2 regions of the Arthrobacter sp. THG-b23 genome follow, and region 1 is predicted to be linked to the other one. Evidence: predicted binding sites of a transcription regulator. Region 1 holds the regulator's gene; the other holds the start of a gene.

What was found. Region 1 encodes HrcA, which represses chaperone genes, less so after heat shock. Its sites were predicted from a motif close to TTNGCACTCGNNNNNNNCGAGTGCNAA; they were not measured.
Region 2: groES (co-chaperone GroES) is a predicted target of HrcA. The motif match lies at 16,867-16,893, and genes of this name have one in related genera.

Annotation. Positions count from the first base shown of each region.
Region 1 covers NZ_JBNHGM010000006.1:190,383-200,839, reverse strand. Annotated here, with positions in the region: gene lepA (translation elongation factor 4) at 1-1,327, shown strand, start outside; gene hemW (radical SAM family heme chaperone HemW) at 1,372-2,601, shown strand; gene AC5RVD_RS12650 (TetR/AcrR family transcriptional regulator) at 2,549-3,175, opposite strand; gene AC5RVD_RS12645 (DUF4188 domain-containing protein) at 3,231-3,716, shown strand; gene AC5RVD_RS12640 (DUF4870 domain-containing protein) at 3,730-4,152, opposite strand; gene AC5RVD_RS12635 (DUF3097 family protein) at 4,263-5,105, opposite strand; gene hrcA (heat-inducible transcriptional repressor HrcA) at 5,252-6,265, shown strand; gene dnaJ (molecular chaperone DnaJ) at 6,340-7,470, shown strand; gene AC5RVD_RS12620 (16S rRNA (uracil(1498)-N(3))-methyltransferase) at 7,473-8,300, shown strand; gene AC5RVD_RS12615 (GerMN domain-containing protein) at 8,320-9,231, opposite strand; gene AC5RVD_RS12610 (PhoH family protein) at 9,602-10,457, shown strand, end outside.
Region 2 covers NZ_JBNHGM010000004.1:154,865-174,211, forward strand. Annotated here, with positions in the region: gene AC5RVD_RS09665 (5-formyltetrahydrofolate cyclo-ligase) at 1-172, shown strand, start outside; gene AC5RVD_RS09670 (FmdB family zinc ribbon protein) at 255-575, shown strand; gene cpaB (Flp pilus assembly protein CpaB) at 688-1,359, shown strand; gene AC5RVD_RS09680 (DUF4011 domain-containing protein) at 1,401-5,429, opposite strand; gene guaA (glutamine-hydrolyzing GMP synthase) at 5,547-7,136, opposite strand; gene AC5RVD_RS09690 (DUF3817 domain-containing protein) at 7,266-7,757, opposite strand; gene AC5RVD_RS09695 (SURF1 family protein) at 7,763-8,650, opposite strand; gene AC5RVD_RS09700 (glycerol-3-phosphate dehydrogenase/oxidase) at 8,702-10,426, opposite strand; gene AC5RVD_RS09705 (GuaB3 family IMP dehydrogenase-related protein) at 10,455-11,594, opposite strand; gene AC5RVD_RS09710 (hypothetical protein) at 12,014-12,844, shown strand; gene guaB (IMP dehydrogenase) at 12,954-14,459, opposite strand; gene groL (chaperonin GroEL) at 14,699-16,303, opposite strand; gene groES (co-chaperone GroES) at 16,437-16,733, opposite strand; gene AC5RVD_RS09730 (siderophore ABC transporter substrate-binding protein) at 17,080-18,030, shown strand; gene AC5RVD_RS09735 (ABC transporter permease) at 18,083-19,111, shown strand; gene AC5RVD_RS09740 (iron chelate uptake ABC transporter family permease subunit) at 19,104-19,347, shown strand, end outside.

The sequences.
Region 1 (10,457 bases):
CGGCAAGACCGGCGTCGGCGTCGAAGCGCTGCTGGACAAGATCGTGCGCGACCTGCCGGCCCCCACGGGCGACGCGGACGCACCCGCCCGCGCCATGATCTTCGACTCGGTCTACGACACCTACCGCGGTGTGGTCACCTATGTCCGGGTGGTCGACGGAAAGCTCTCGCCGCGCGAACGCATCCAGATGATGTCCACCCGGGCCAGCCACGAACTGCTCGAAATCGGAGTCAGCTCGCCCGAGCCCACCCCGTCCAACGGCCTGGGCGTCGGGGAGGTCGGCTACCTGATCACCGGCGTCAAGGACGTCCGCCAATCCAAGGTGGGCGACACCGTCACCAACCTGGCCAAGCCGGCGGCCGAGTCCCTGGGCGGCTACGCAGACCCCAAGCCCATGGTCTTTTCCGGGCTCTACCCGATCGACGGCACGGACTACCCGGTACTGCGCGACGCGCTGGACAAGCTCAAGCTCAACGACGCGGCACTGATCTACGAGCCGGAGACCTCCGCTGCCCTCGGCTTCGGCTTCCGCGTCGGCTTCCTCGGCCTGCTGCACCTGGAAATCACCCGCGAACGGCTCGAGGCCGAGTTCGGGCTGGACCTGATCTCCACGGCGCCGAACGTGGTCTACGAAGTCACGCTGGAGGACAAGAGCGTCGCGACGGTAACCAACCCGAGCGAATACCCGGACGGAAAGGTCTCCGAGGTCCGCGAGCCGATGGTTTCGGCGACCATCCTCGCGCCCAACGAGTTCGTCGGCACCATCATGGAGCTCTGCCAGTCCCGCCGCGGGGAGATGAAGGGGATGGACTACCTCTCCGAGGACCGCGTGGAGCTGCGCTACCGGCTGCCGCTGGCCGAGATCGTTTTCGATTTCTTCGACAACCTCAAGTCGCGCACCCGCGGCTATGCCTCGCTGGACTGGAAGGCCGACGGCGAGCAGGTGGCCGACCTGGTCAAGGTGGACATCTTGCTGCAGGGCGAACAGGTTGACGCGTTCAGCGCCATCACGCACCGCGAGAAGGCCTACAGCTACGGCGTGATGATGACCTCCAAGCTGCGCGAACTCATCCCGCGCCAGCAGTTCGAAGTTCCCATCCAGGCCGCCATCGGATCCCGCATCATCGCGCGCGAAAACATCCGCGCCATCCGCAAGGACGTGCTCGCCAAGTGCTACGGCGGCGATATCTCCCGCAAGCGCAAGCTGCTGGAGAAGCAGAAGGAAGGCAAGAAGAGGATGAAGATGGTCGGCCGCGTGGAGGTCCCGCAGGAGGCCTTCATCGCCGCGCTGTCGTCGGATGACTCCAAGGACAAGGCAAAGAAGTAGTTCGGCAGTGCGTGTGACAACAACGACGGCGGAGGCCCGCCTCAGTGCCTAGCGTCCTGCCCCTTGGGGACCCGGCGCCGGCCGACGGTCTGCTGCCCGCCCAGGCGGCGGAAGGTGCGGAAGACCGCGCGTTCTGCCTGTATGTGCACATTCCGTTCTGCCGGGTGCGCTGCGGCTACTGCGATTTCAACACCTATACCGCCAAGGAGCTGGGTTCGGGGGCGTCGCAGGATGAGTACTCGGGCACGCTGAACACGGAGTTGGATCTGGCCGCGCGGGTACTGCGCGGTTCCGGTGTGCCGGACCGGCCGCTGTCCACTGTCTTCTTTGGGGGCGGCACGCCCACCCTGCTGCCGGCGGCGGACCTGGCGTCGATGCTGCGCCAGGCGGCGGGCCTGTGGGGTCTGGAGCCGGGCGCCGAAGTCACCACCGAAGCCAACCCGGACTCGGTCACCCCGCAGTCGCTGCAGATCCTGGCCGACGCCGGTTTCACCCGGGTGTCCTTCGGCATGCAGTCGGCCGTGCCGCACGTGCTGCAGGTGCTCGACCGGACGCACGACCCGGAACGGGTGCCGCAGGCCGTGCAGTGGGCACGCGACGCAGGGCTGAATGTCAGCCTTGACCTGATCTACGGCACGCCGGGCGAATCCATCGCGGACTGGGAAGCCAGCCTCGACTCCGCGATCAGCTGCACGCCGGACCATATCTCCGCGTACGCCCTGATCGTCGAGGAAGGCACCAAACTCGCCGCCCAGATCCGCCGCGGCGAAGTGCCCGGCATCGACGACGATGACCACGCCGCGAAGTATGAGATCGCCGACGCGCGCCTCGGCGCCGCAGGTTTCGAATGGTACGAGGTCAGCAATTGGGCCCGCACTCCCGGGGACCGCTGCCGGCACAACCTGGCCTACTGGCGCGGGGACGACTGGTGGGGAGCCGGTCCCGGCGCACATTCGCACATGGGTGGCGTCCGGTGGTGGAACGTGAAGCACCCCGCGGCGTACGCCCAGCGTTTGGCCACGGGGGTCTCTCCGGCAGCCGGCCGCGAGACGCTGGACACCGGCACCCGTCAGCTGGAACACGTAATGCTGCAGACCCGCATCATCGACGGGCTGCACACCCGGGATTTGGGGCCAAACGGGCGGAAGGCCGTGGCCGGACTGATCGCCGATGCCCTGGTCGACCCCGCCGCGGCCTTCGCCGGCACCATCCGGCTCACCCTCAAGGGCCGGCTGCTGGCCGACGCCGTGGTGCGGCGGTTGCTCGAGGACTGACCGCCCCGGCCTCCAGCGACCGGCCCACCCGGTGGAGGGCCGCCTCGTAGGCTGAGTCCCAGCTCCACCCCGCCGCGGGCGCGCCCGCCAGCTCCAGCGAGACGAGCCCGTGGACCTGGCCCCACACAACGCCGACCATGGACGCGACGTCGTCGTCCGATGCCCCGGGAAGGGCGGCGGCGACGGCGGCAAACAGCGGCGCGATCGCCGGTTCCGCGGCGCCGGGCGTTGGCCGGCACGGCACTTGGCTCGCCAATGAACCGCCGAACATGAGGCCGTACAGGACGGGATGCTCCAGGGCCCACGCCCGGTAGGCCCTGCCCAGCGCTTCCAGCCCACCGGGAGCGGCCCGCTGCTGGGCGGCCGCAAAGGAGGCAAAGCCGTCGTCGAGGACGGCGGTCAGCAATTCTGCCTTCCCGCCGAAGAGCGAGTACACCGCCATCGTCGACGTCCCGGTCGCCGCCGCGATCGCCCGGAGCGACACGGCGGCTGCGCCGTCGCGGGCTATCAGGGTGGCGGCGGTGTCGAGGAGCTTGCGGCGCACCGAATCATCGTGGACTATGGGTCTTGCCATGCCCCAAGTATTCCATAACAATGTTCTATAACAACGTTACGAGAGGAATCGGCTCATGTTCGAACACGTACACACAGGACGGTTCACGGCCGATCCGGGCAGCGAACGGGTCACCGTCTTCCTCATCGGGATGCGCGCCAACCGATGGTGGAAGGTCGGCAAGGTGGCACGCACCGCGTCGGCGATGCCTGCGATGCTGGCGCACCTGGCAGCGGCGCCGGACGCCGGCCTGCTCGGCTACCACCAGTGGCTCGGGCGCACCACGATCCTGGTCAGCTACTGGAAGAGCCCGGAACATTTGCAGCGGTTCGCGTCCGACCGCGCGGCGCCGCACCTGGAACCCTGGCGCCGTTTCATGCGGGAATCGGCCGGCAGCGGGGACGTCGGCGTGTGGCACGAAACCTACGAGACGGTGCCGGGAGGCCGCGAGAGTGTATACAGCGACATGCCGCGCTTCGGTTTGGCAGCCGCGACCGGCCACGTGCCGATCGCGGCGGGGATGAACACCGCGCGCCAGCGGTTGTCGCGGCAGGCAGGGTAGGAGGGCGGTGCCGCTACCCGAACAGGCGCAGGTTGTAGGCGTACCGGTACGGAACGCCGCGGTTGCACTTGACGCCGGCAATGACGGAATTGACCGTCAGGAAGACCCAGATGGCGGCCGCGATGACGGCGAAGAGTCCGCTGACCGCCGGAATGACGATCAGCAGGTTCGCAATGATGGCCACCACGGTGGGCGGCACGGTGAAGTTCAGGGCCTCTTTGGACTCCTGGGCGGTAAACGGTCCCCGGTCCTTGAAGATCAGGTAGATCGCCAGGGACGGGAAGCAGCCCAGAATGCCGCCGAAGTGCGCCATGGTGGCCCATTGCCGGTCCTCCGAAGGGGTCAGGGGCAAGGCGGACGCCGACGCGCTCTGGTACTGCTGGCGCGGAGCGGACTTGCGCTCCGGCTGCTGCTTACGAGCAGAGTTATCGGACACTGGACCTACCTTCGGAAAAATCTGCTGATGGCTCACTTCTGTTCCTAGCCTAGCCGTTCCACCCCGCTATCCGGTGCATTCCGCGGGCGCCGGCGCCGGCCCCAACCGGCTCAAACCGTCAGGAAATCGATGACTTCTTCCACCCGGCCCAGCAGGCTGGGCTCCAGATCGGCGTAGGTGTTGACGCTGCCCAGCAGCCTCTTCCAGCCGTCGGCGATGTCGATCTGCGTCCGGTGCGGCCAGCCGAGACCGGCGAGGATACCGGTCTTCCAATCGGTGCCGCGCGGCACCACCGGCCACTGGGCCCGTCCGATGACGGAGGGTTTGATGGCCTGCCACACATCGACATAGGGGTGGCCCACAATCAGTACGTTGCCCGAGGCGGCGGGCACGGCCATGGCGGCCTCGGCAATCCGCCACTCCTTGGAATTGGGGACCAGGTGGTCCACCAGGATGCCGAGCCTGCGCTGCGGCCCGGGGGAGAAGTCCGCCACTGCCGCCGCCAAATCGTCCACGCCGTGAAGGGGTTCCACCACGATCCCCTCCACCCGGAGGTCGTCTCCCCAGACCTTTTCGACGAGCTCCGCGTCATGCTTGCCTTCGACCCAGATCCGGCTGGCCCGCGCCACCCTGGCCCGCTGTCCCTCGACCTTGACCGAACCGGATGCCGTCCGTTGCCGGACGGGAGCCTTCGCGGCGGGCGCCGCCGGCACCACCTTCACCGGCTCGCCCTCGAACAGGAAGCCGAAGCCCAGCGGGAACGAGCGGACCTTGCCCCGCCGGTCTTCCAGCGAAACCAGATGCACACCCCCGGACTTCTCCACCCGAACCACGGCGCCGACCCAGCCGCTCTGTGCGTCCTCCAGCACCAGGCCCGGTTCGGCGCCGATTTCGCGCAGTGCCCGGACCTTGGGGGCGGTCAGATCCTGGGGGCCCCAGCCGTAGCTGCTCATAAGCTTTAAGTCCTCTGCTGGTTGTCGTCCTCACGGCACGGCCGCCCGACAATGCTAACAACGGCGGCGACGTATTAGACTTAGCACTTGGACGTGTTGAGTGCTAACAGTCTGTCCGCAGACGAGTTGGAGACAGGAGGAGTGCAGTGAGCGAGGTCCGGAGGCTGGAAGTGCTCCGCGCCATTGTCGAAGACTATGTGCACTCGCGCGAGCCGGTGGGCTCCAAGGCACTGGTCGACCGGCACAGCCTGGGCGTGTCGTCAGCCACCATCCGCAACGACATGGCGGCGCTGGAAGAAGACGGGTTGATCGTTGCCCCGCATACCAGTGCCGGCCGGATTCCCACGGACAAGGGCTACCGCCTGTTCGTGGACCGGATTTCGGACGTCAAGCCGCTCTCTGCCCCCGAGCGCCGCGCCATCCAGAAACTGCTGGACGGCGCCGACGACCTCGACGATGTCATGGAACGCACCGTGCGTTTGCTGTCCCAGCTGACCAACCAGGTGGCCGTGATCCAGTATCCGCAGCTGGGTGCCGCCAGGGTGCGGCACATCGAGTTCATCTTGCTGGGTCCGCGCAGGGTTTTAGTGGTGCTGATCGCAGACAACGGCAAGGTGGAACAGCATGTCGCCGCGCTGCCCGCGGACGTTACCGAGGATGCCCTGGCCACGCTGCGCGCCGCGTTCCTGTCCGCTCTGTCCGGAAAAGCGCTGGCGGCAGTGCCGGGCCTGCTGAAGACCTTCCCGGTGCCGGCGGAGGCCGCGCCCGCGGGCACGGCCGAGGCCCTGGCATCGCAGCTTGCACAGCTCGCCGCGGCCACGAACGAGGAGCGGATCCTGATGGCCGGCACGGCCAACCTGGCCCGTTCCACGGTCGACTTCCAGCTGAGCATCGGCCCCATCCTCGAGGCCCTCGAAGAACAGGTGGTGCTGCTGCAGTTGCTCTCCGAGCTGCACCAGGACGCCCGGGGCATGTCGGTGAGCATCGGCAGCGAAAACCCCTACGGTTCGCTGGCCGAAACCTCGGTGGTGGCCACCGGGTACGGCCCGGGCGCGACGGCCAAGGTCGGCATCCTCGGCCCCACCCGGATGGACTATCCCACCACCATGGCCGCAGTGCGCGCCGTCGCACGTTATTTGTCACGGATCCTCGCCGGCTAGCCACACGCCGCGCAGTGTCCCCACCGGCCGTCGTCGCCGGTGAACCGATCCCCAGGAAGTGAAGTACTACTAAGGTGAGTAACCACTACGACGCCCTCGGTGTCAGCCAGGATGCCTCGACCGAGGAAATCAAGAAGGCCTACCGCAAGCTGGCCCGCAAACTGCACCCGGACGTGAACCCCGGCCCGGAGGCGGCCGAACAGTTCAAGCAGGTCAGCCACGCCTACGAGGTGCTGTCGGACCCGCAGAAGCGGCGCATCTACGACACCACCGGCAACGAGAACGGCAACGACAACGGCTTTGGCGGCGGTTTCGGCGGCGGCTTCGCCTTCCAGGACATCTTCGAAAGCTTCTTCGGCGGCGCCGGAGCAGGCGGCGCGGGCCCGGCCTCCCGGACCCGCCGGGGCCAGGACGCCCTGATCAACGTGCGGATCGACCTCAAGGACGCGGTCTTCGGGGTCAACAAGAAGATCGAGGTGGACACCGCGGTCGTCTGCCCCACCTGCGACGGCAGCTGCTGTCGCCCCGGTACCAGCCCGCGCACATGCGACATCTGTGGCGGCTCCGGCCAGGTCCAGCGTGCGGTGCGGTCCATCCTCGGCCAGGTCATGACCACCGCCGCGTGCGGCAGCTGCCAGGGCTTCGGCACGATCATTCCCGACCCCTGCAACGAGTGCAACGGCGAGGGCCGCATCCGCAGCCGCCGTTCGCTGACCATCAAGCTCCCGGCGGGTGTCGGGACCGGGACGCGGATCCAGCTGGCAGGACAGGGCGAAGCCGGACCGGCGGGCGGACCGCAGGGTGACCTGTATGTGGAAATCCGGGTGAATCCGGACAAGAATTTCCTCCGCGAGGGCGACGACCTGCACGTCACTCTCTCGGTGCCGATGACCGCTGCCGCGCTGGGCACCGACCTCACCCTGGACACCTTCGACGGTGAACAGGAAATCAGCATCAAGCCCGGCACGCAGGCGGGCGAGACTCTCACCCTGCGCGGCCTGGGCGTGACCCACCTGCGCGGCTACGGTCGCGGCGACCTGCAGGTGCACGTGCATGTGGAGACCCCCAGCAAGCTGGATGCGGAGCAGGAGGACCTGCTGCGCCGGCTGGCCCGGGCCCGCGGCGAGGAATACACCGAGGGCAAGCTGGCGTCCTCCGGCACGGGCGTCTTCGCCCGCCTGCGGGACCGGCTCGGTAACCTTTAGGCGTGACCAGCCACCTGTTCTTCACCGCTCCCGGCGAGCTCGACGCCGTCGCCCCGGGCGACAGCTTCACCCTCGGCGGCGACGAGGCCCGGCATGCCGTCACGGTCAAGCGGATTGAACCCGGCGAAGCGGTCGATCTCGCCGACGGGCGGGGCCGCCGGCTGGTCGGCGAGGCTGTCGCCGGCACCTCCGGCCAGCTCACCGTCCGGGCGCTGCACGTCCTGCACGAGCCCAGGCCCGACCCGGAGTTGGTGCTGGTGCAGGCCCTTGCCAAGGGAAACCGCGACGAACTTGCCATCGAGGCAGCCACCGAACTGGGCGTCGATGCCGTGGTGCCGTGGCAGGCCGAACGCAGCATCGTGCGCTGGAAGGCGGACAAGGCGGCCAAGGGCGCGGCGAAATGGCAGCTGGCGGTCCGGGCGGCCGCCAAGCAGTCGCGGCGTGCGCGTGTTCCGGAAGTGGAGCCGCTGGTGGAACGGGCCGGACTCTGTGCCCTGATCCGGAACAGCCGGCTGTCGCTGCTGCTGCATGAGGACGCCGAGGGCAGCGTGGCCGACGCCCTGGACGGCGCCGGGTTGCGTGCGGGCCCATCCCCCGGGGAGCGCGGCGGAAACGACGACGGCGGTGCCTCACCCGAAGGGCGTACCGGCGGCGCTACGCGCGTGCTGATGATTGTGGGTCCGGAAGGCGGGATGAGCCGGGCCGAAGTGGACGCGATGCTCGACGCCGGGGCGGTGGCCGTTCGGCTGGGTCCGCACGTCCTGCGTTCCTCCACGGCCGGACCCGCCGCCTTGACCTTGCTCAGCGAGCTGCTGGGCCGGTGGCGCTGACCGGGCGGGCAGAACTGCCCTAGGTGATGGTGAAGACCTTGCTGTCCACATTCTGCCGTTCTTCGATCGGTCCGCCCTGGTCCTTTTGGAACACGTACAGCCGGTAGGTGCCCGGATCCAGCTTTTGGCTGAACCTGAACTCGCCGATCTGGCCGGCGTCTGCATCAACGCGGGCCGTGCCGTCCTTGACCAGCTCGCCTTCGGATGTGTCCGCGGAGTTGGCAATGCGGTAGATCTGCCAGCTCAGCTCCGATTCGAACGCGACACCGCGGCCGAACACCTCCACGCGTCCGGCGGAGGTGGCACCTTCGGTCGGATCGATGATCCACACCGGGGCCGCCAGGCTGCTGTTCCGGGCCATGGGCTGGCCCAGCGGCACATGGCCGAAGGCTTTATACCCGTGGTGCCCGTCCACGAGGATGACCACTTCCAGGGGATTGTCCGACGTGCTCAGCCCGGCGTTCGCCGCCGCGGCCGTGGCGGTGTAGACCAGTTGCTGCACGGCACGTTCGGCGATGCCGGCGTCCACGCGGCGGCTGAAGGCGTCCGAGGAGATGTCCAGCGTGATGACCGAACCGTTGGTGATGGAAGCGCCCACCTTGCTTGCCGGGCTGAGCGGATTGAAGTAGTCCGGATCAAGGGGCTGCAGCCGCGTCAGCGCGGCCACCGCCGTCGTAATGGGGTCACCCAGGTTTTCCGCCTGGCGGTACTCGCGGTACAGGAACACGTTCTCGGCGTTGGTGCCCAGCCAATAGATGGGGGAGAGCTCCGAGGAGCGCAGGGTCTCGACCGGCACGCTGGAGACCAGGGGGCTGCTGGCCGAAGCGGGATCGGTGGGATTGGGCATGGAGGTCTGTCCGCCGCCGCCACCGCCGGCGGCCTGCGGCGAGCATCCGAGCAGCACCAGCGACGAGGCAGTGACCAGGGCCAACCACGCACCGAAGCGGCGTGTTGGGACCGAGCCTGCAGGCTGCCGGAGCTGGTTGCTGGTGATACTTTCGATCCCTTCTGGCGTGCGGAATGACTGGGTGGAGGTGGGGCGGGAACGGGCGGCTGCCGCCCTTCCTGCCCCACTAGCTTGGCACACGGTAGGGGGGCTGATGGCTGCTTTAACCAGCGCTCAACCGGACTGATGCACGATTGATGCCGGATCGATACCAAGGCGTTTTTCGCCCCCGCAGAGGACTGCGCGGCGGCTCGTGCCGTAGCATGGACTTGTATCGTCAGCACCGGAACCCTTTCCGGCTTACCGCTAGCAAGCGCCCACCGAAGGAGCGATGAAAGGCCACCTCGGCCGGACTATGTCCCAATCACGCCTGGATGTCGATCCGCTGGGATCAAGCAGCCGTTCCGTCCATTTCGATTCGTCGGAACACATGGTCAGGGCACTCGGTGCCCACGACGAGGTGCTGCGGGTCATCGAGTCGGAGTTCAGCGATGTGGACCTGCATGTACGCGGCAACGAACTTTCCATCTCCGGCCCCGCCGACGCGGTGCAGCTAACGCTCAACGTGGTGGAAGAGATCCGCGCCCTGGCGGCGAAGGATACGAGGATCACCGCGCAGGTGGTCGCCCAGCTGCTGCGCATGCTCGGCGAACAGTCGGCGCAGCGGCCGGCCGAGGTCCTGACACTGAACATCCTCTCCTCGCGCGGCCGCAACATCAGGCCGAAGACCCTGAACCAGAAGAACTACGTCGAAGCCATCGACAACCACACCGTGGTGTTCGGCATCGGCCCGGCGGGTACCGGCAAGACCTACCTGGCGATGGCCAAGGCGGTGCAGGCCCTGCAGCACAAAGAGGTCAACCGCATCATCCTGACCCGTCCCGCCGTCGAGGCGGGGGAGCGGCTGGGCTTCCTGCCGGGCACGCTCAGCGACAAGATCGACCCGTACCTGCGCCCGCTCTACGACGCCCTGCACGACATGATGGACCCGGAGTCCATTCCGCGCCTGATGGCCGCGGGCACCATTGAGGTGGCGCCGCTGGCCTACATGCGCGGGCGCACGCTCAACGATGCGTTCATCATTTTGGACGAGGCGCAGAACACCACCCCGGAACAGATGAAGATGTTCCTCACCCGGCTCGGCTTCGGCTCCAAGATGGTGGTGACCGGCGACGTGACGCAGATCGATCTGCCCGGCGGCACCAGCTCGG
Region 2 (19,347 bases), on a different contig from region 1:
CCGGTTCCTGGCGTCGCTGGGCGACGGCGAAGCCCGCCCGAAGTTCGTCGGGGTTTTTTACTCCGACGAGGTGGTGGCGGCGGGCGCCTTCGAGTTCACCGCGCTGGACGCGCCGCTGGACGGCGCCGTGTCCCCCGAGGGCTGGACGTGGTTCCCCGGTCGGACGGTGTAGAATTGGCACTCTGAGCGGGTGAGTGCCAACGCCTGGCCGGGCGCCTCCTGCTCCAGCCAAGTTTTTTTCAGGAGGAATTACTGTGCCCACGTACGCCTACGCCTGCAAAGACTGCGCCCATGCCTTCGACATCCAGCAGTCCTTCAGTGATGAATCGCTGACCGTTTGCCCCGAATGCGGCGGCAACCTGCGCAAGAAGTTCAACAGCGTCGGGGTCGTCTTCAAGGGCTCGGGCTTCTACCGCACCGATTCCCGCGACTCTTCCACGGCCGGCTCCGTTCCCGCCGCCTCCCCGGGGTCCGCTGGCTCCGGGTCCGCTGCCTCTTCCGAGGCGGCGAAGCCAGCTGCGGCCGAGGCCTCGAAGCCTGCCGCCGCCCCGGCTCCGGCCGCAGCCGCCAGCTAGCCGCGCCGGGAGCCCGCGGCCGCTCCTACACTGCGAACCGGCGGCGGTACTGCATCCACAGGTGCGCTCACCCCGCTGACCGTGGGCGCCCGTGTGCTTCTAGCGTGGCCGCATGCCCACCGCTGCCGCCCCGTCCCGCACCGCCCGCCCTGCACTGTCGCCGCGCCGGCTGCTGCGGCGGCACTACCGGCTGCTTGCCGCCCTGCTGCTCTGCGCGGCCGCGGCACTGGTCGTGCAGCAGCTGACCCCGGCGCCGAACCCCACTGATTCCGTGGTGGTCGCAGCGTCCGATCTCCCGGCCGGCGCCCTCTTGTCCGCCGACGACCTGGAAGTGGCTGAACTGCCGGCCGGTGCCGTCCCGGAGGGTGCCGCCGACAGCCCGTCCCTGCTGGTGGGCCAGCGCCTGGCGACGGCGCTGCACGCCGGTTCTCCGGTCGTGGACACCTCGATCGTCGGGCCGGGCCTGTTAACGGGGGCGCGGCAGGGGACGGTGGCAGTGCCGGTGCGCCCCGCCGACCCCTCCACGGTCCAGTTGGTGTCGCCGGGCCGGTTGGTGGACATCGTCCTCAGCAGCGGCAACGGGTTCGAAGAACCGGCCGAAACCACAGTCCTGGCGCGGGCCGTTCCGGTGTTGTGGAAAGCCGACGACGGCGCTGCGCCGACTTCGCTGCTCGGCGCGGGCGTGCCCGACGGGCTGGTGGTCGTGGCAGCCGCACCGTCGGACGCCACCGCGCTGGCCGGCGCCTCCAGCCGGGGCAACGTCTTCCTCGTGTTGGTCGGCTGAGGACCGCCCCGGGTCGGCCGGCCCGCAGACCGGCTCCCGGCCTAGCCCCAGTGCGGCGGGCGCTGCTCGCGCAGCCAGGCGTCCCGGTCCTCTTCCCGGTCGCCCCACGCACGGGGGTCGTCCTCCGACGCCTTGGTGGGCAGCGTCGGCGACTGGTTGCGCCTGGCCCGGCGCGGCCGCAACCGGTCGTCGCCGGCATCGCCTGGCTCGTCTGCCGAACCCGCGGCGTGCGGGGACCCCTCCGCCTGCGGTGCCTGCTCCGCCGGCTCCGGCCTCCGCGGGGTGGCCGGACGGTCGTCCTTGTCTGCCGGTTCTTCCGGCTTGTGCAGTCCCAAGTAGCCTCCGATCAGGTCTGCGCACTTCTCCGGATCCGTGAACACCTCGATGGTCCACAGCGTCAGCGGCCGCCAGCCCAACCGCTCGAGCTGTTGCGGGCGCAGCCGGCTGCGCTCGCGCACGGTCAGCTCCTGGTACTGCTGGCTGCCGTCCGATTCCAAGGCCACCGGCAGGGTCGGTTCAACATCCGGCGAATACTGTACCGATCCCGTGCTGGCCGCGATGTCGATGACTCCGTAGTAATGATCCCAGACCCGTGCGCCGCGGGTGCGGATGCGCTCCACCAGGTCCGCGACCAGCGGGTCGTCGATTCCGGGAGAGATTTCGGGCGCCGTGAACCGGCCGTCGCCGAGGTGGCGGTCCAGCAGGTCATGGAAGTCGAGGGCTCCATGCCGCAGCCGCTCGGGGTCCAGGTCCTCGGGGCGGAAGCAGCTGAGCACGTGCAGCGACTGCCGGGAACGGGTCACCGCGGTCGCGAAGAGCGCCCGCCCGTGCGGCGCGGACAGGGGTCCGAAGTCGTGCACCGCACGCCCGTGCGGCGTGCGGCCAAAGCCGAGCGAGAAGATCACGTCGTCGCGGACCAACCCGGACGCGCGTTCGACGGGAACCACCCGGAAGGGCTCCTGGCGGCGGTGGAAGAAATCTGCCGCCGCCGGGTAATTGGGCATCTGCAGCCGGATGGCCTCCGCGACGCGGGCGGCGTGCCGGGCGCTGGCCGTCACCACCGCCAGCGACCGCGACGGCCGAAGGCTGATGTGCTCGAAGACGAGGTCCACCACGCGGTTGAGTTCGGCCGGGACGCTTTCCACGCCTTCGTGTCCGGCGCCGGGCATCCCGGTACCGTCGGGCAGATATTCCACTTCCAGCCCGCCCCCGCGGATGGAGCTGGCGCCGGGCAGCCGGGACAGCGAACCGCCGTAGAACTTCTCGCTCAACGACCGGGTCAGGTCCAGGTCCACGGCACGATAGGCGGTGGTCAGCGCCACCACCGGCAGCACCTCGGAGAGCGCGTGGAAGCAGCTGGCCAACGGTTGCGGGGCTTCGCCGGTAACGGGATCGTTCCGCCGGTCCACGTTGACTTCGAAAGGCTCGGCGCGGCCCAACTCGCCGTCGCCGAACGCCACCACCTGGTGCGCCCGGGAGAGCGCGGTCAGCGCCGACGGCAGGCTGGTGGCTTCGGCGTCGAGGACGATCACGGCATCGAAGTGCTTGCCTTCCGGGAGCAGCAGCGGCAGCACCAGCGGGGAGGCAGTCCAAATCGGCAACAGGGCCGAAACGAGGGACTCCGACTGCTGCCCCAGGGCGGCCAGTGTGGGTTCGCCGGCCTTGAGCAGGTCGCGCAACCGCTGCGCGGCTTTGGGCTTGCTCTTGAGCGAGTGCCGCCAGTTCTGTGCCAGTTCCCAGCGCAGCCGGGCGGGCCCGGACGCGATGTGCGCGTTGTCCGCGAGCCGGTAGACAGCCTCGAGCTTGCGCAGGTTGTCGCCGTCGGACATGGCGAGGTAGTCGTCGCCGCTGATCATCGCTTCGAGTGCCGACTGCCACCACGCCAGGTCCAGTTCCGCACTGACCTCGTTCGCGCCGACTTCGCGTTTGGCCAGATCGTCCAGCAGTTCGGTCAGGCCGTGTTCGCGCATCTGCTCCAGCAGCAGCGTCCGTTCGGGCAGGTTCACCAGCGTTTCGCGGTCCGCGGCCAGGGCGTCGAGCTGTTCCTGGAGTTCGCCGTCGGGCAGGGCCGCGAGGGCACGGTCTTCGGGCACCGGCGCCAGCAGTGCGGCCAGTTTCCCGAGGCGTTGTGCCACCTCCCGGTAAAAGCCGTTCAGGTCCGCCAGCCCGGAGGGCACCGCCGGATGGCGCTGCGACGTCGCGTAGTCGGCCCACTTTGTCCGCTGCTGCTGCACCTCGAAGAGGGATTCATGCAGGTCGGAGATGTGCACGCCCGGGCGGATGTATTCCTTGGCCACCTTGCGCAGCCGGGACCGCGTCATCGAACTCATTTCGATTCCGCGGTCGCGCCGCCAGGAACTCGGCGCGGTCGCGGAAATCAGGTCGGTGACCGGCCGGTCGAAGATGTCCGGGGTGAACTTGTCGAGGCTGCCGCGGACCTCCACCAGCAGCTGGAGCTGTTCCCCCCACTCGCGGAACGTCCCGGCGAGGGCGATCTGCGAATGTTCGGCGACCTTGTTCATCCGTTCGCGCAGCCGCGGAACGTCCTTGGCGAGGTCGGCGGCCAGCTGGTGGGCGTCTTCGGTTTCCTTGCGGTTGAGCAGCTTGGCACCGAACCACGGGCTGGTGGTGGCGGACTTGCTGAAGCTGCCCAGCTCGGCTGCCCGGACCAGCCGGGCCGCCAGCTCCGCCCGGTCGGTGATGCTGTCCAGCACCGACCGCTTCAGCCGCACGGTGGTCGCCGGCGCCGGATCGAGCGAGGTGAGCTTGGCCAGCGACTGCATAGCCTGGTAGGGGGAACAGCGCCAGCGGCTGCGCACGTTGTGCAGCGACTTCACATGCTCCAGGAGCTTGTGCCGGTGCTCGGTGAGGGTGGTGTGCAGCTTCTGAAGCTGCGGCTCCTGCGCCTTTTCGCTGCGGCTGATCGCGCGGATCAGCGCCCGGCGCAGCTGTTCCGGCGTCAGGTCCCCGCTCAGCTGCAGCGCCAGCGACCCCAGGTCCACGGTTTCCAGCTGCTGCGCGAACTCCGTCAGCGTGCCGCGGCGCTCGGCCACCACCAGCACGCTCTTGCCCTCGTAGGCCAGCGCCGCCGCAGCGTTGAGTGCGGTCTGGGTCTGCCCGGTGCCCGGCGGCGCCGAGACCACCAGCGAGTGCCCGGCCTGGACGAGGTCCAGCACCTGTTGCTGGGCGGCGTCGGCGTCGAGCAGCAGGAACTCGTCCTGCGGATCGCGTTCGTCGATCGGCGGCAGCTCCACCTCCGGCACGGGCACCGCGTTGCGGCCGGCCAGCGGACGGGGTCCGGCCTGGGAGCCGGCGCCGGCCTCGGCCAACGCGCGGATCACCGGATGGCCGGCATCGAGAAGGACCGGGTCCGTGACCGCTTCCAAGTCCGCAAAGGTCGACACCAGGAGATGGTGTTCGATGGTCATGTTCCGCACGTCGGCGGTGAGCAGGCGCAGACGTTCCAGCACGGGGTGCGGATCCAGGCGGGCGGTGCTGTAGGCCAGCCGTGCGGTCGCCTCGGCATCGATGCCGACCCCCTGCTCCGCGGACAGGTGGCGGACCAGGGCCGGGTTCAGCCGGGCGCGGTCGGTCAACTGCAGTTCGAAGTCGTCCTGGCTGGGGCGAACGGCCAGCGCCACCGGGATCAGCATCACCGGGGCGTTCAGCGCCTCCGACCGGCCGACCTCGGGAACCCGCCAGGACGCGGTGCCGGCGGCCAGGTACCCGACGTCGATGCCGCGGTCGGAGCCCAGTTCGTAGATCTTGGCGCGCAGGCTGCGGGCGGTGCGCATGGCCGCGGCGTACTGGTTCGGCTCGCGCAGCAAGGTGGAAAGACGGGTGCGGCGCCCGGCCAGCAGCTGCGCCAGGCCGGAGGGGTGGGCATGCGTCAGGTCAATGCTGTTCGACGACGTCGGGGCGAACCGCAGCAAGGTGTCCGACCCGGCAAGATCTCCCAGGTTTTCCAGCCACGATGCCACAACGTCTTCAGCAGCCTCAGCTACGCTGGCCAGCGACACGGCTGCCCCCTTTACTTCACTCTCGGCGACTTGCCTGGACCACAACGGCATGTCAAACAAGGTATCGGACTTTAAACGCCAAACGGGCGACCGCAACACTGCTCGGCGAAATTGCCTTGCAGTTCATCCGCAGCTGCGCCGCGGCTGGGCAGCGGTCGCCCGTTGTGGCTACTCCCACTCGATGGTTCCCGGCGGTTTGCTCGTCACGTCGAGCACCACGCGGTTGACGCCGTCCACTTCGTTGGTAATGCGGTTGGAGATCCGGGCCAGCAGGTCATAGGGGAGCCGCGACCAGTCTGCGGTCATCGCGTCCTCGGAGGAGACCGGACGGAGCACGATCGGGTGTCCGTAGGTGCGGCCGTCGCCCTGCACGCCCACGCTGCGCACGTCGGCCAGCAGGACCACCGGCATCTGCCAGACTTCCTGGTCCAGGCCGGCGGCGGTCAGTTCGGCGCGGGCGATCGCGTCCGCCTTGCGCAGCAGGTCCAGGCGCTCCTGCGTGACTTCGCCGATGATCCGGATGCCAAGGCCCGGGCCGGGGAACGGCTGGCGTCCGACGATTTCGGCCGGCAGGCCCAGCTGGGCGCCGACGGCACGGACTTCGTCCTTGAACAGCGTCCGCAGCGGCTCAACCAGCTCGAACTGCAGGTCCTCGGGCAACCCGCCCACGTTGTGGTGGCTCTTGATGTTGGCGGCGCCCTCGCCGCCGCCGGACTCGACCACGTCCGGGTAGAGCGTTCCCTGCACCAGGAACTTCACCGACTCCCCTTCGGCGGCGGCCTCGGCCAGCACCGCTTTCTCGGCGGCTTCGAAGGCGCGGATGAACTCGCGGCCGATGATCTTGCGCTTGGTCTCCGGGTCGGTGACGCCGGCCAGCGCCGACAGGAAACGCTGCTGCTCGTTGGCTACGTACAGCTTCACGCCCGTGGCCGCGACGAAGTCACGCTCCACCTGCTCGGCCTCGCCCTCGCGCAACAGTCCGTGGTCCACGAAGACGCAGGTCAGCTGGTCGCCGACCGCGCGCTGCACCAGGGCCGCGGCAACGGCGGAGTCCACGCCGCCGGACAGCCCGCAGATCACGCGGGAATCGCCGATCTGGGCGCGGATGCGCTCCACCTGCTCGTCCACGATGTTGCCGGTGGTCCAGTTGGGCTCCAGCCCGGCGCCACGGAAGAGGAAGTTCTCGAGCACCCGCTGGCCGTGGGCCGAATGCTTGACCTCGGGGTGCCACTGCACGCCGTACAGCCTTTTCTCGTCGTTCGCGAAGGCGGCCACCGGGGCGCCGGCCGTGCTGGCCAGCACGTCGAATCCTGCGGGGGCCTCCTGCACCGAATCGCCGTGGCTCATCCAGGTGTTCTGGACGGAGGGCACGCCGGCCAGGATGGACCGGCCCTCCCCCACCGCGGTGGCGTCCGTGGCGCCGTACTCGCGCAGGCCGGTCTTTGCCACCTTGCCGCCCAGGGCGTTCGCCATGGCCTGGAAGCCGTAGCAGATGCCGAACACCGGGACGCCGGCCTCGAACAGGTCCGCGCCGACGTTCGGCGCCCCTTCGGCGTAGACGCTGGAGGGCCCGCCGGAGAGGATGATGGCCACCGGGTTCTTGGCCATCAGCTGTTCGGTGGTGTAGGTGTGCGGAACGATTTCGGAATACACGTTGGCCTCGCGCACGCGGCGGGCGATCAGCTGCGCGTACTGGGCCCCGTAGTCAACGACGAGGACGGGCCGGTGGTCCGTAGTGGCGGGGGGAGGAGTAGTCACCCTTACAGGATAGTCGCCGCGTCCGGGGCCACGCACTTTGGCGTCCGGCCCCGCCGCGTGAGCTAGCGCACGACGGCGGGTGCCCACCCGCCGTCGCGCCCCGGCACCGCGGCGGGTGCCCGGCGCCTGTCAGTAGCGCTTGGCGGCCTCGGGATGGGCGGCCAGTTCTTCTTCCACCTCGCGGTGCACCTTGCGTTCCAGGATGATGGACAGGAACGGGATCACGCCGCCCAGGGCGATCAGCACGAACTTGCTGAACGGCCAGCGCATGAGCGACCAGAGCCGGAAGTCGGCAATCAGGTACAGCACGTACAGCCAGCCGTGCGCTATCAGCACCGCGATGGACAGGTTCATGCCGTCGATCACCGACGGTTCGGCCTGCGCCAGTCCCAGCGCGAAGGTCTCGCCCGTCAGGGTGTTGGTGGCCCCGGCGAACAGGAACAGGTTGAAGCCGTACCGCAGCACCATCTCCACGCAGAGCAGCAGCAGCATGATGCCGGTGATGTAGGAGGTGACCTTGTAGAAGGTCAGGGCGGAGCGGATCTGGGCGTGGGTTCCGCCGAAGCGGCGTTTGGCCGGACGCTGGGTCGCGGCGGAACGGTCGGGGGCGTTTTCGGTCACGTGGACTACCTCGTTGTGTGGGGTGTGCTGGGTGTGGTCTGGTCGGCGGCGTCGCCGCCGTGGCGGGCGCCTGCCTGGCCTGCCGCGCTCCCCCGCCCGGCTTCGGCAGCATGGCGGGCTGCTTCGGCCGCGTCTTCGGCTGCCTCCAGGTCGCGGCGGTAGTCGTCGGCCACCAGCCGCCACCAGAGGAAGATGGCGAATCCGGCGAACACCACCCATTCCACCGCGTAGAAGACGTTCATCCAGTTGACCGGCGCTTCCTGTGGCTGCGGCCCGACAACCACCGGCTGCATCGATGTCCCGTCGGTCGCGGTGCCCAGATCGGTGCCGCCCACGGTGAAGCCGGTCCCGACCACGAAGCCGGAGTAGCCGGGCGCGTTCCAGCGGTTGATCAGCTCGGCCGCGGACAGCGAAGCGACCTGGCCGGCGGGCAGGGTTCCGGGCAGCGGAGCTTCGGTGGGCAACAGGCGCCCGACGACGGTGGCCTCGCCTTCGGGGGCGGGAACGGCGTCCGCCGGTTCCTCGACCCAGCCGCGCACGACAGGGATGACCACGCCTTCGCCGAACTGCTCCACGCCGTCCACCGCGAACGGGTCGACCACCCAGAAACCTTCTTCCCCGTCCTGCAGGCGGTTTTGGACCAGCACCTGTCCGCCGGGGACGAAGCTGCCGTCGAAGGTGACCATTTGGTCCGCGGTGGCGGCCGTCATCGGGATGCCCGGTTCAAAGACGTCGGTGAGCGGCTTGACGGCTTCCGTCTCGCCGGGGGGCGGGGGCGGTTCGCTCTGCGACGTGGAAAACTGCCACTGGCTCAGCAGCACGAACACCGTGGACAGCGCCAGCGCAAGCACCAGAGCCGCTATCCAGCGGGGTTTCAGGGCAGTCTTGAGCACCCATTAAAGGTACTTCGCAACCATGTAGAAAACGAATCCTGCCCGGCGCCCTCAGGCCAGCGGAACGATGTCGTCAACGCCCATACGGGCGCTGTCGGCGGTGACGTCGTCAGGCTGCTCCTGGCTGAGCCGTTCGGCTTCCACGCGGGCCAGGTAGTGCTTCACCTCGCGTTCCACCTGCCCTTCACTCCAGCCGAGGAGGGGCGCCATCAGCTTGGCGACGACCGGCGCGGCGGAGACACCGCGGTCCCAGGCCTCGATGGAGATCCGGGTCCGGCGGGTGAGCACGTCGTGGATGTGCCGGGCTCCCTCGTGCGTGGTCGCATAAACAACCTCGGCCGCCAGGTAGTCGTCGGCACCGGGCAGCGGTTCGGCCAGCTCCGGCCGTTCGGTGATGATGTCCAGCACCTCGCCGACCATGGATCCGTAACGGTTGAGCAGGTGTTCCACCCGGGCCACGTGGATGCCCGTTCGGTCCGCCGTGCGGCTGCGCTTGTTCCATGCTGCCTTGAAACCGGAGGCGCCGAGCAGCGGGATGGTGTCCGTGCAGCTGGGCGGGACGCGCTCGTCGAGGGCCCGTGCCGCCTCGTCCACGGCGTCCTTGGCCATCACGCGGTAGGTGGTGTACTTGCCGCCGGCCACCACCACCAGTCCGGGGACCGGGTGCGCCACCACATGTTCGCGCGAGAGCTTGGCGGTGGAGTCGTTCTCGCCCGCCAGCAGCGGCCGGAGCCCGGCGTAGACGCCCTCGACGTCCTCCCGGGTGAGCGGACGCTGGAGCACTTGGTTGACATGGTCCAGCAGGTAGTCGATGTCCTTGGACGAGGCCGCGGGGTGGGCCTTGTCCAGGTTCCAGTCGGTGTCGGTGGTGCCGATGATCCAGTGCCGCCCCCACGGAATCACGAACAGCACGGACTTCTCGGTGCGCAGGATCAGCCCCACCGTGGACTGGAACCGGTCACGCGGCACCACCAGGTGGATCCCCTTGGAGGAACGCACGCTCAGCTGGCCCCGTTCGGTCACCATGGCCTGGGTTTCGTCCGTCCACACGCCGGTGGCGTTGACCACCTGCTTGGCCCGGATGTTGAACTCGCTGCCGTCCTCCTGGTTCCGCACCCGGGCGCCGACCACGCGTTCGCCCTCGCGCAGGAAATCGACCACCGCCAGTCGGTTCGCCGCGTGCGCCCCGAACGCCGCTGCGGTGCGGACAATGTTGACCACCAGCCGGGCGTCGTCCACCTGCGCGTCGTAGTAGCGGATGGACCCCACCATGGCGTCCTTCTTCAGGCTGGGCGCCGCCCGGAGGGTCCCCCGCCGGGACAGGTGCTTGTGGAAGGGGACGCCGCGGCCGCGGCCCGAGGCGATGGCCAGGGCGTCGTACAAGGCCACGCCCGCGCCGACGTAGGGCCGCTCCACGTACCGTTTGGTCAGCGGGTACAGGAACGGCACCGGCCGCACCAGGTGCGGCGCGATGCGCTCCAGCAGCAGTCCCCGTTCCTGCAGGGCCTCGCGGACCAAGGCGAAGTCCAGCATCTCCAGGTACCGCAGCCCGCCGTGGATCAGCTTGGAAGACCGGGAGGACGTGCCCGAGGCCCAGTCCCGGGCTTCGACGATGCCCACGTCGAGCCCGCGGGTCACCGCGTCCAGGGCGGCCCCGGCACCCACCACCCCGCCGCCGACGATCAGCACGTCCAGCTCGGCCCCGCGCTCCTGTGTGGCGCGCAGGGCGGCCAGCGCCTGCTCGCGGCTCTCGGGACTCAGGGCTCCGGTGGTCATCGCCTATCAGCCTCCCAGCATGATCAGATCAGTCGCCCGCCTGGATCGGCGCCAGCACCACTTCGCAGCGCTGGAACTCTTTCAGGTCGGAGTACCCGGTGGTCGCCATCGACCGGCGCAGCGCACCGACCAGGTTGGAGGTTCCGTCGGTGTGGTTGGACGGGCCGTGGAGCACCCGCTCCAGCGGTCCGACGGTTCCCACGTTCACGCGGTCGCCCCGGGGCAGTTCGTCGTGGTGGGCCTCCTGGCCCCAGTGCCAGCCCCGGCCCGGCGCTTCCTCCGCCCGGGCCAGCGCGGAACCGAGCATCACGGCGTCGGCTCCCATGGCGATGGCCTTGACGATGTCGCCGCTGAAGCCCACGCCGCCGTCGGCAATCACATGCACGTAGCGGCCGCCCGATTCGTCCATGTAGTCCCGGCGCGCGGCCGCCACATCGGAGATCGCCGACGCCATCGGGGCGTGGATGCCCAGCGCCCGGCGCGTGGTTGTCGTCGCTCCCCCGCCGAAGCCCACCAGCACGCCGGCGGCGCCGGTGCGCATCAGGTGCAGGGCCGGGGTGTAGCCGGCGGCGCCGCCGACGATCACGGGCGTGTCCAGCTCGTAGATGAACTGCTTCAGGTTCAGCGGTTCCTGCGTCTTGGAGACGTGTTCGGCGGAGACGGTGGTGCCGCGGATCACGAAGATGTCCACGCCGGCGGCCACCACGGTCTTGTAGAACTCCTGGGTGCGCTGCGGCGTCAGCGAGCCGGCCACGGTCACCCCGGCTTCCCGGATCTCGGCCAGCCGGGAGGTGATCAATTCCGGCTGCACGGGCGCGGAGTAGAGCTCCTGCATCCGCTTGGTCGCGGCCGGGCTGAAGTTCTCGGTGCCCAGCGCGGCGATCTCGTCGAGCACCGGCAGCGGATCCTCGTACCGGGTCCACAGGCCCTCGAGATTGAGGACGCCCAGGCCGCCCAGCTTGCCCAGCGCGATGGCGGTGGCCGGCGACATGACCGAGTCCATCGGCGCGGCGATGACCGGGGCGTCGAACGTATACGCGTCGATCTGCCAGCTGACCGAGACGTCCTTCGGATCGCGCGTCCGGCGCGAGGGGACGATCGCCACGTCGTCGAGGGAGTAGGCTCGGCGCCCACGCTTGCCACGGCCAATTTCAATCTCGTAAGTCACGGCTCTAGGTTATCCCACCGCTGGAACGCTTCACCGTGGAACGGGCAGGGACAGGACTTTCGCCGGCGCCCAGCGGACAGGGCGGACCCCCTCGTGTCGACCGCAAGGCACTCCTCTTCCGACTGCTGGCGTCGTCCCGGCGCAGGCGGTACGCTCGACCTGCCGCACGGCAGGCAAGCGCACCGTAGGCCCGCTCGCTATACGGTTGCCGCCGGCCGGCCGCAGGTAGCCGGAGCGGGAAGTGGTCAGTCATGGGAGGAAGATTCCGGCGGTCCGTTGAGCGCATGCGACCGTTCGCGAGTGGCGTGGCGGCCACCCTATGTTTTGGCGTCGCCGGGCTGGTCTGGTCCATGCCCTCCCGTCGTTCGCGCCGGTTGCGGAGAGCCGCATCGTGTACCGTTTGCGCTGTCCACCAGCGGGTGCAGGGTGTCGCCCTCTTTGTGGTGGCGGCCCTCCTGGTTGCGGGAGCCGGGGCCCGCTTCCAGGAGGCGCTCTCCCCGCCAATCGTTTGCCACAGCCATATCACCGCCGACGGACAGATCAAGCCCGAGCCGCGTCTGCAGATTTCACCACCGGCCCCGTGGCGCATCACCCGCAATTTCCTGGTCGCCCCTATCAGCGGCGTCGGGGTCCTGACCGGGCGCAGCCTTGATATGGAAGCGTGCACAGGACCGTCGCTGTTGGTCATGTTCTGGCCCCCGCCGCGAACCAGTGGTGGCGGAACAATGCTCGGCGACGTGTTCGTTGCGTGGATGCCGCCGGTAGACCCAGCGGGCCCATTGAGCGTCAACGGATATGGCATAGCCGATGAGGGCCAGTACGTCCGCTACGGCCCGAACATCTCCCAGACCCGGGCCGGGGACGAGGCCCTCGCCATCCACGAGTCGCGGCATGTTGACCAGTGGGCCGTAGCTAACTTGCTCGCCGGCCCGTTCGCATTTCCGGCGGCATACATCATCGACGGGGCACTGTTCCCCTCCTCACGCAACCACTTCGAGCGGGCCGCCGGATTGTCCTACGGGGCGTATCCGCCCGCGCCGGATAACTGGCCGGCGCCGCGCTGGCCCGACACCGCGGCCCTCGTGCTCATCGCGCTTCTGATCTTCCGACGCCGGCTCCGTTGGCTCACCCGCGTCGCGGTCGGCGGCCGCTTGCACACCCGTGCCCACGCACCGATGCGCTGTCCCGTCCATACGCGCGGCTGGTCGCGGCCCGTGGGCGCGCCCCCGGTGCTGTCGCCGCCCCGCTGACCGCCCCGGCTCACCGCCGGCGCGGTGTTGGCGAAAGTCCTGCCGCTGGTTAACGCGAGGGGCGCCGCTCCCCCTGTTGTGGGGAACGGCGCCGCCGAAGACTGCGGGACTACCGCTTGTAGTTCGGTGCCTCCACGGTCATCATGATGTCGTGCGGGTGGGACTCCTTCAGCCCCGCCGCCGTGATCCGCACGAACTTGCCTTTGGCCTTCAGCTCGGCGACGCTGCGGGCACCGGTGTAGAACATCGTCTGGCGCAGGCCGCCCACCAGCTGGTGCGCGACGGCGGAGAGCGGGCCGCGGTACGGCACCTGGCCTTCGATGCCCTCGGGGATCAGCTTCTCGTCGTCCGGCACGTCGGCCTGGAAGTAGCGGTCCTTGGAGTAGGAAGTGTTCTTGCCGCGCGTCTGCATGGCCCCCAGCGAGCCCATGCCGCGGTAGGCCTTGAACTGCTTGCCGTTGACGAACACCAGGTCGCCCGGGGACTCTGCGGCCCCGGCCAGCAGCGAACCGAGCATCACGGTGTCCGCGCCGGCGACCAAGGCCTTGCCGATGTCGCCGGAATGCTGCAGGCCGCCGTCGGCAATCACCGGGATGCCGGCCGGGATGGCCGCCTTGGCCGACTCGTAGATCGCGGTGATCTGCGGGACGCCCACGCCGGCGACCACGCGGGTGGTGCAGATGGAGCCCGGGCCCACGCCCACCTTAATGGCGTCGGCGCCGGCGTCGACCAGCGCCTGCGCGCCCTCGCGGGTGGCGGCCTGACCGCCGATCACGTCCACATGGGCCGCGGCCGGGTCCTTCTTCAGCCGGGCGATCATGTCCAGCACGCCCTGGCTGTGGCCGTTGGCGGTATCCACCACCAGCACGTCCACGCCGGCCTCGATCATGGTCATGGAGCGCTCGTAGCCGTCGCCGAAGAAGCCGACCGCCGCGCCGACGCGCAGCCGGCCGTCGTCGTCCTTGGTGGCCAGCGGGTACTGCTCCGCCTTGTCGAAGTCCTTGACGGTGATCAAACCCTGCAGCATGCCGGCGTCGTCCACCAGCGGGAGTTTCTCGATCCGGTTCTTGCCCAGCAGTTCAATGACTTCCGGACGGCTGATGCCCACCTTGCCCGTGATCAACGGCATGGAGGTCATCACCTCATGCACCTTGGTGGTGGGATAGTCGGCGCGGGGCACGAAACGGGTGTCTCGGTTGGTGCAGATGCCCACGAGCTTGCCCTCGGAGTCCACCACGGGCAGTCCGGACACGCGGTAGTTGTAGCAAAGCTCGTCCAGTTCGGCCAGCGTGGCATCCGGGGCGATGGTCACCGGATTGGTGATCATGCCGGACTCACTGCGCTTGACCCGGTCCACGTGCTCGGCCTGGTCCTGGATGGACAGGTTGCGGTGGATGACGCCCAGGCCGCCCTGGCGCGCCATGGCGATGGCCATCCGCGATTCCGTCACGGTATCCATGGCGGCGGAGAGGAGCGGGGTCTGGACCGTGATGCGGCGGGTCAGCCTGGAGCTGGTGTCGGCCTCGGACGGAATCACATCCGTCGGGCCGGGCAGCAGGAGCACGTCGTCGTAGGTCAGACCCTCGAAAGCGAACGGATTAAATTCTTCGGACACTGCAGGGCCTTTCGAACGATACCGGTGGCGGCCGCCAGTCACCGACAGCGAGAATCGGTTTCCGGGGTTGGTTACATCCTAAAACGATTCCGCCCCGCCCACTATTTCCCGCGGACACCGATGTGGCGGAGCTAACGCGGGCGGACAACACGTGGGCGCCCACGACGACGGAGGGGACCCTGCCACGGGCAGGATCCCCTCCGGACGGGCGAGGCCCGACCAGCAGCTGGCGGCGTGCGCTAGTGCTGGTGGTTGTGCTCGTCCTCTTCGGCCGGCTTCTCGACGACCAGGGTTTCGGTGGTCAGCACCAGTGCCGCGATCGAGGCTGCGTTGCGCAACGCCGAACGGGTCACCTTCACCGGGTCGATGATGCCGGCGGCGACGAGGTCCTCGTATTCGCCGGTGGCGGCGTTGAAGCCGTTGTTGACCTCCAGCTCGCCGACCTTGGAGACGACGACCATGCCCTCGTGGCCGGCGTTTTCCGCGATCCAGCGCAGCGGCTGGGCCAGCGCACGGCGGACCAGGCCGACGGCGGTGGCTGCGTCGCCCTCGAGCGCCAGCACGTTCGGGTCGGTCTCCAGAGCCTGGGCGGCGTGCACCAGGGCGGTGCCGCCACCGGCCACGATGCCTTCTTCCAGGGCAGCGCGGGTGGAGGACACGGCGTCCTCGATCCGGTGCTTCTTCTCCTTCATTTCGACCTCGGTGGCAGCGCCGACCTTGATCACGCCGATGCCGCCGGACAGCTTGGCCAGGCGCTCCTGGAGCTTCTCGCGGTCCCAATCGGAATCGGTGCGCAGCACCTCTGCCTGCAACTGGGCCACGCGGTCGGCCACGTCGGCCTCGGAACCGGCGCCGTCAACGATGGTGGTGTTGTCCTTGGTGACGGTGATGCGGCGTGCCGTACCCAGCACCTCGAGGCCCACCTGGTCCAGCTTCAGGCCGAGGTCCGCGGACACGACCTGGGCGCCGGTGAGCACCGCGATGTCCTGCAGCATGGCCTTGCGGCGGTCGCCAAAGCCCGGTGCCTTCACGGCGGCAACGTTCAGGGTGCCGCGGATCTTGTTGACCACCAGGGTGGAGAGGGCTTCGCCGTCGATGTCTTCGGCGATGATGAACAGCGGCTTGTTGGCCTGCAGCACCTTTTCCAGCAGCGGCAGGAACTCCTGCACCGTGGAGATCTTGCCCTGGGAGATCAGGATCAGCGCGTCCTCGAGGACTGCCTCCTGGCGCTCCTGGTCGGTGACGAAGTACTGCGACAGCAGGCCCTTGTCGAACTGCATGCCCTCGGTGAGCACCAGCTCGGTCTCCATGCTGGAGCCCTCTTCGATGGTGATGACGCCGTCCTTGCCCACCTTGTCGAACGCTTCGGCCAGCAGCTTGCCGACCTCGGGGCTCTGGGCGGAGATGGTGGCGACCTCGGCGACCTTGCCTCCGACCTCGCGGGCGTTCTCCAGCAGGCGGGCGGCCACGGCCTCGACCGCTACCTCGATGCCGTGCTTGAGGGCGCCGGGGGCGGCGCCGGCGGCCACGTTGCGGAGGCCTTCCTTCACCAGGGCCTGGGCCAGGACGGTAGCGGTGGTGGTGCCGTCACCGGCAACATCGTTGGTCTTGGTGGCGACTTCCTTGGCCAACTGCGCGCCGAGGTTCTCGTACGGATCGTCGAGTTCCACCTCGCGGGCGATGGTCACGCCGTCGTTGGTGATGGTGGGGGCGCCCCACTTCTTGTCCAGGACCACGTTGCGGCCACGTGGACCGAGGGTGACCCGGACGGTATTGGCGAGCTTGTCGACGCCGGCTTCCAGCGCCCTGCGGGCAGCGTCGTTGAACTCCAACTGCTTTGCCATGAATTTGTTCCTTTCACGCAAAATGCCCCGGCTGCGCTGCTATAGGAGGCAGCCGGGGCATTTCGGTTGTCCGTGATTCCGGCTGCGGGCGTCGACTGCGCGCGCCCGAGCCGCCGGACTCAGCTGATGGGCCTTACTTGGTGACGATGGCCAGCACGTCGCGGGCGGAGAGCACCAGGTACTCTTCCCCGCCGACCTTGACCTCGGTTCCGCCGTACTTCGAGTAGATGACGACGTCACCCTCGGCTACGTCAACGGGAACCCGGTTGCCATTGTCATCGACGCGGCCGGGGCCGATCGCGACAACTTTGCCTTCCTGCGGCTTTTCCTTGGCGGTGTCCGGAATGACCAGGCCGGAGGCCGTGGTCTGCTCTGCTTCGAGCGGCTGGACAACAATACGATCCTCAAGAGGCTTAATGGAGACCGACACTCGGCTCTCTCCTTTTCATGCGCTACGAATAGGTTGGCCAAGGAGATGTCTGCCGTCGTCGCGGTGCCGGCAGGCGGTTCCTTGTATTAGCACCCACACGGGGCGAGTGCTAACTGCGACTCTATGAGAAGGATTAGCACTCGGTCAAGGCGAGTGCCAACGGGCGGGTCGGCCCGACTTCCGCGGCCACCACCCGTGTGACGCAAATCGACGACGCCCACCGCCGGCCAAGTTGCGTAAGGCTAACCTAACCCGGTAGCTTTCAAGCTGCGCGCAAATAGCAAACGTTTATGTTGCCTAATGCCGGTCCCCGCCCGGGCCGGCGTTGACGAACGATGGAGAGTCAGTGAAAAAGCCCCTGAAGTCCGGCCTGGTGGCCTTGACCGCAGCCGTTTCCATGCTCGCGCTGAGCGCCTGCGGCCAGCAGACCGATGCCGCAGCAGGCACCGGCGCCGAGACGATCAGCGTAGAGCACGCCGCCGGCACCACCGACGTGCCGGTGAACCCGGAGACCGTCTACACCTTCGATCTCGGGGTGCTGGACAGCCTCACCGCCCTGGGCGTCGAGGTCGACGGCGTCCCGGAGGCAGCGGTGTTCCCCGAGTCACTGGCACAGTACGCCGGGGACGACTACACCAAGATCGGCTCCATGAAGGAACCCGACTTCGAGGCGATCAGCCAAGGCGCACCCGATTTGATCATCATCTCGGGCCGCACCGCCGAGGCCTACGGGGAGCTGAGCAAAATCGCCCCGACCATCGACCTGAGCGTTGATACCGCCGCTCCGATCGAGAGCTTCAAGGAAGTCTCCGCGACCCTCGGCGAGATCTTCGGCAAGGAAGCCGAAGTCGAAGAAAAGCTGGCAGCCATCGACACCCGGATCGAGGACACCAAGGCCGCCGCCGCCGACGCCGGCACCGGCCTGGTGCTGATGACGAGTGGCGGCGAGATGACGGCCTACGGGGCAGGGTCCCGGTTCGGCATCGTGCACGATGTCCTGGGCGTGCAGACCGCCGCGGACGTAAAGTCCGAGGGCCCGCACGGCGAGGCCATCTCGCACGAATTCGTCGCCGAGGCCAACCCGGACCACCTGTTCGTGATCGACCGCGACGCGGCCGTCGGCGAATCCGGGGAGGCCGCTGCGGCCGTCCTGGACAACGAACTGGTCAACGGCACGAGCGCCGCCAAGAACGACAGCATCACCTACCTGGATTCAGCATCCTGGTACCTGGTGGGCTACGGCCTGAATAATACGGACGCCATGATCAGTGCCGTCCAGGCAGCCATCACGAAGTAGCACCCGTACGGCCGCCGGCGACCCGCCGGCGGCCTGCGCGGTGGCCCGATCCATGGCTTCCTCCACGATTTCCAGTCCGGCCCCGGCGGCAGCAGCCGCGGCCGGACGCTCCCGCGCCCGCGGATCCGGTTCCCAGCTCGCCTGGGCGGGCACCGCCGTCGTTATCCTGGCAATTGCCAGCATGTTTGTGGGCGTCAGCGATGTGTCCCTGCCCGCCTTGCTGGCCGGTGACCAGACGGCCTGGGACATCTTCTGGATCAGCCGGCTGCCGCGCACCCTGTCGGTCATCCTGGCCGGCGCGGCGCTGGGTATTGCCGGGCTGATCATGCAGCTGATGGCGCGGAACAAATTCGTGGAGCCCTCCACCGTGGGCACCGTGGAGTCGGCCTCGCTGGGCATCCTGGTGGTCACGGTGGCGGTCCCCGGCGCCACACTCTTGGCCAAGATGTCCGTGGCGACCGTGTTCGCGGCCGCCGGGACCGGCCTGTTCCTGCTGGTGCTGCGCCGGATCCCGCTGCGCAACACGCTCATTGTGCCGCTGGTGGGCATCATGCTGGGCGGCGTCATCGCCGCGGTGACCACGTTCTTTGCCTACCGCTACGACCTGCTCCAGACGCTGAACAGCTGGATGATCGGCGACTTCTCCGGCGTGCTGCGCGGCCGCTACGAACTCCTCTGGATTGTCGCGGTGCTCGCGGTGATCGGCTACCTGTGCGCGGATCGGTTCACGATGGCCGGCATGGGCCAGGAATTCTCCACCAACCTGGGCCTGAACTACGGCCGGGTCCTGACGCTGGGGCTGGTCATCGTCTCGCTGATCAGCGCCGTGGTGGTGGTCAACATCGGCGCTATTCCGTTCCTGGGACTCGTGGTGCCCAACCTGGTGTCGCTGGCGTTCGGCGACAGCGCCCGCCGTTCAGTTCCCTGGGTGGCAGTCTTCGGCGCCGGCTTCGTGCTGCTGTGCGACATCATCGGCCGCACCATCCGCTACCCCTACGAGATCCCGGTGGGCGTCATCGTCTCCGCGGTGGGCAGCGCCATCTTCCTGTACCTGCTGCTGAGGACCCGCAAGAATGGCTGATTCGGTACTTCCCGCCGCGCTGACGCAGCACAAGCGCCGCACCCTCACCGCGGTCCGGCCGCGAACCTGGATCATCCTGCTGGGCCTCCTGACGGCCGTCCTTGTGGCCATCTTCATGACCATCGACCTGCGCGGCAACCTCGGCTACATCCTGCCCCGGCGGGCCATCAAGATCGGTTCGATGCTGCTGGTGGCGTACGCCGTGGGCGTGTCTACCGTGTTGTTCCAGACGGTGA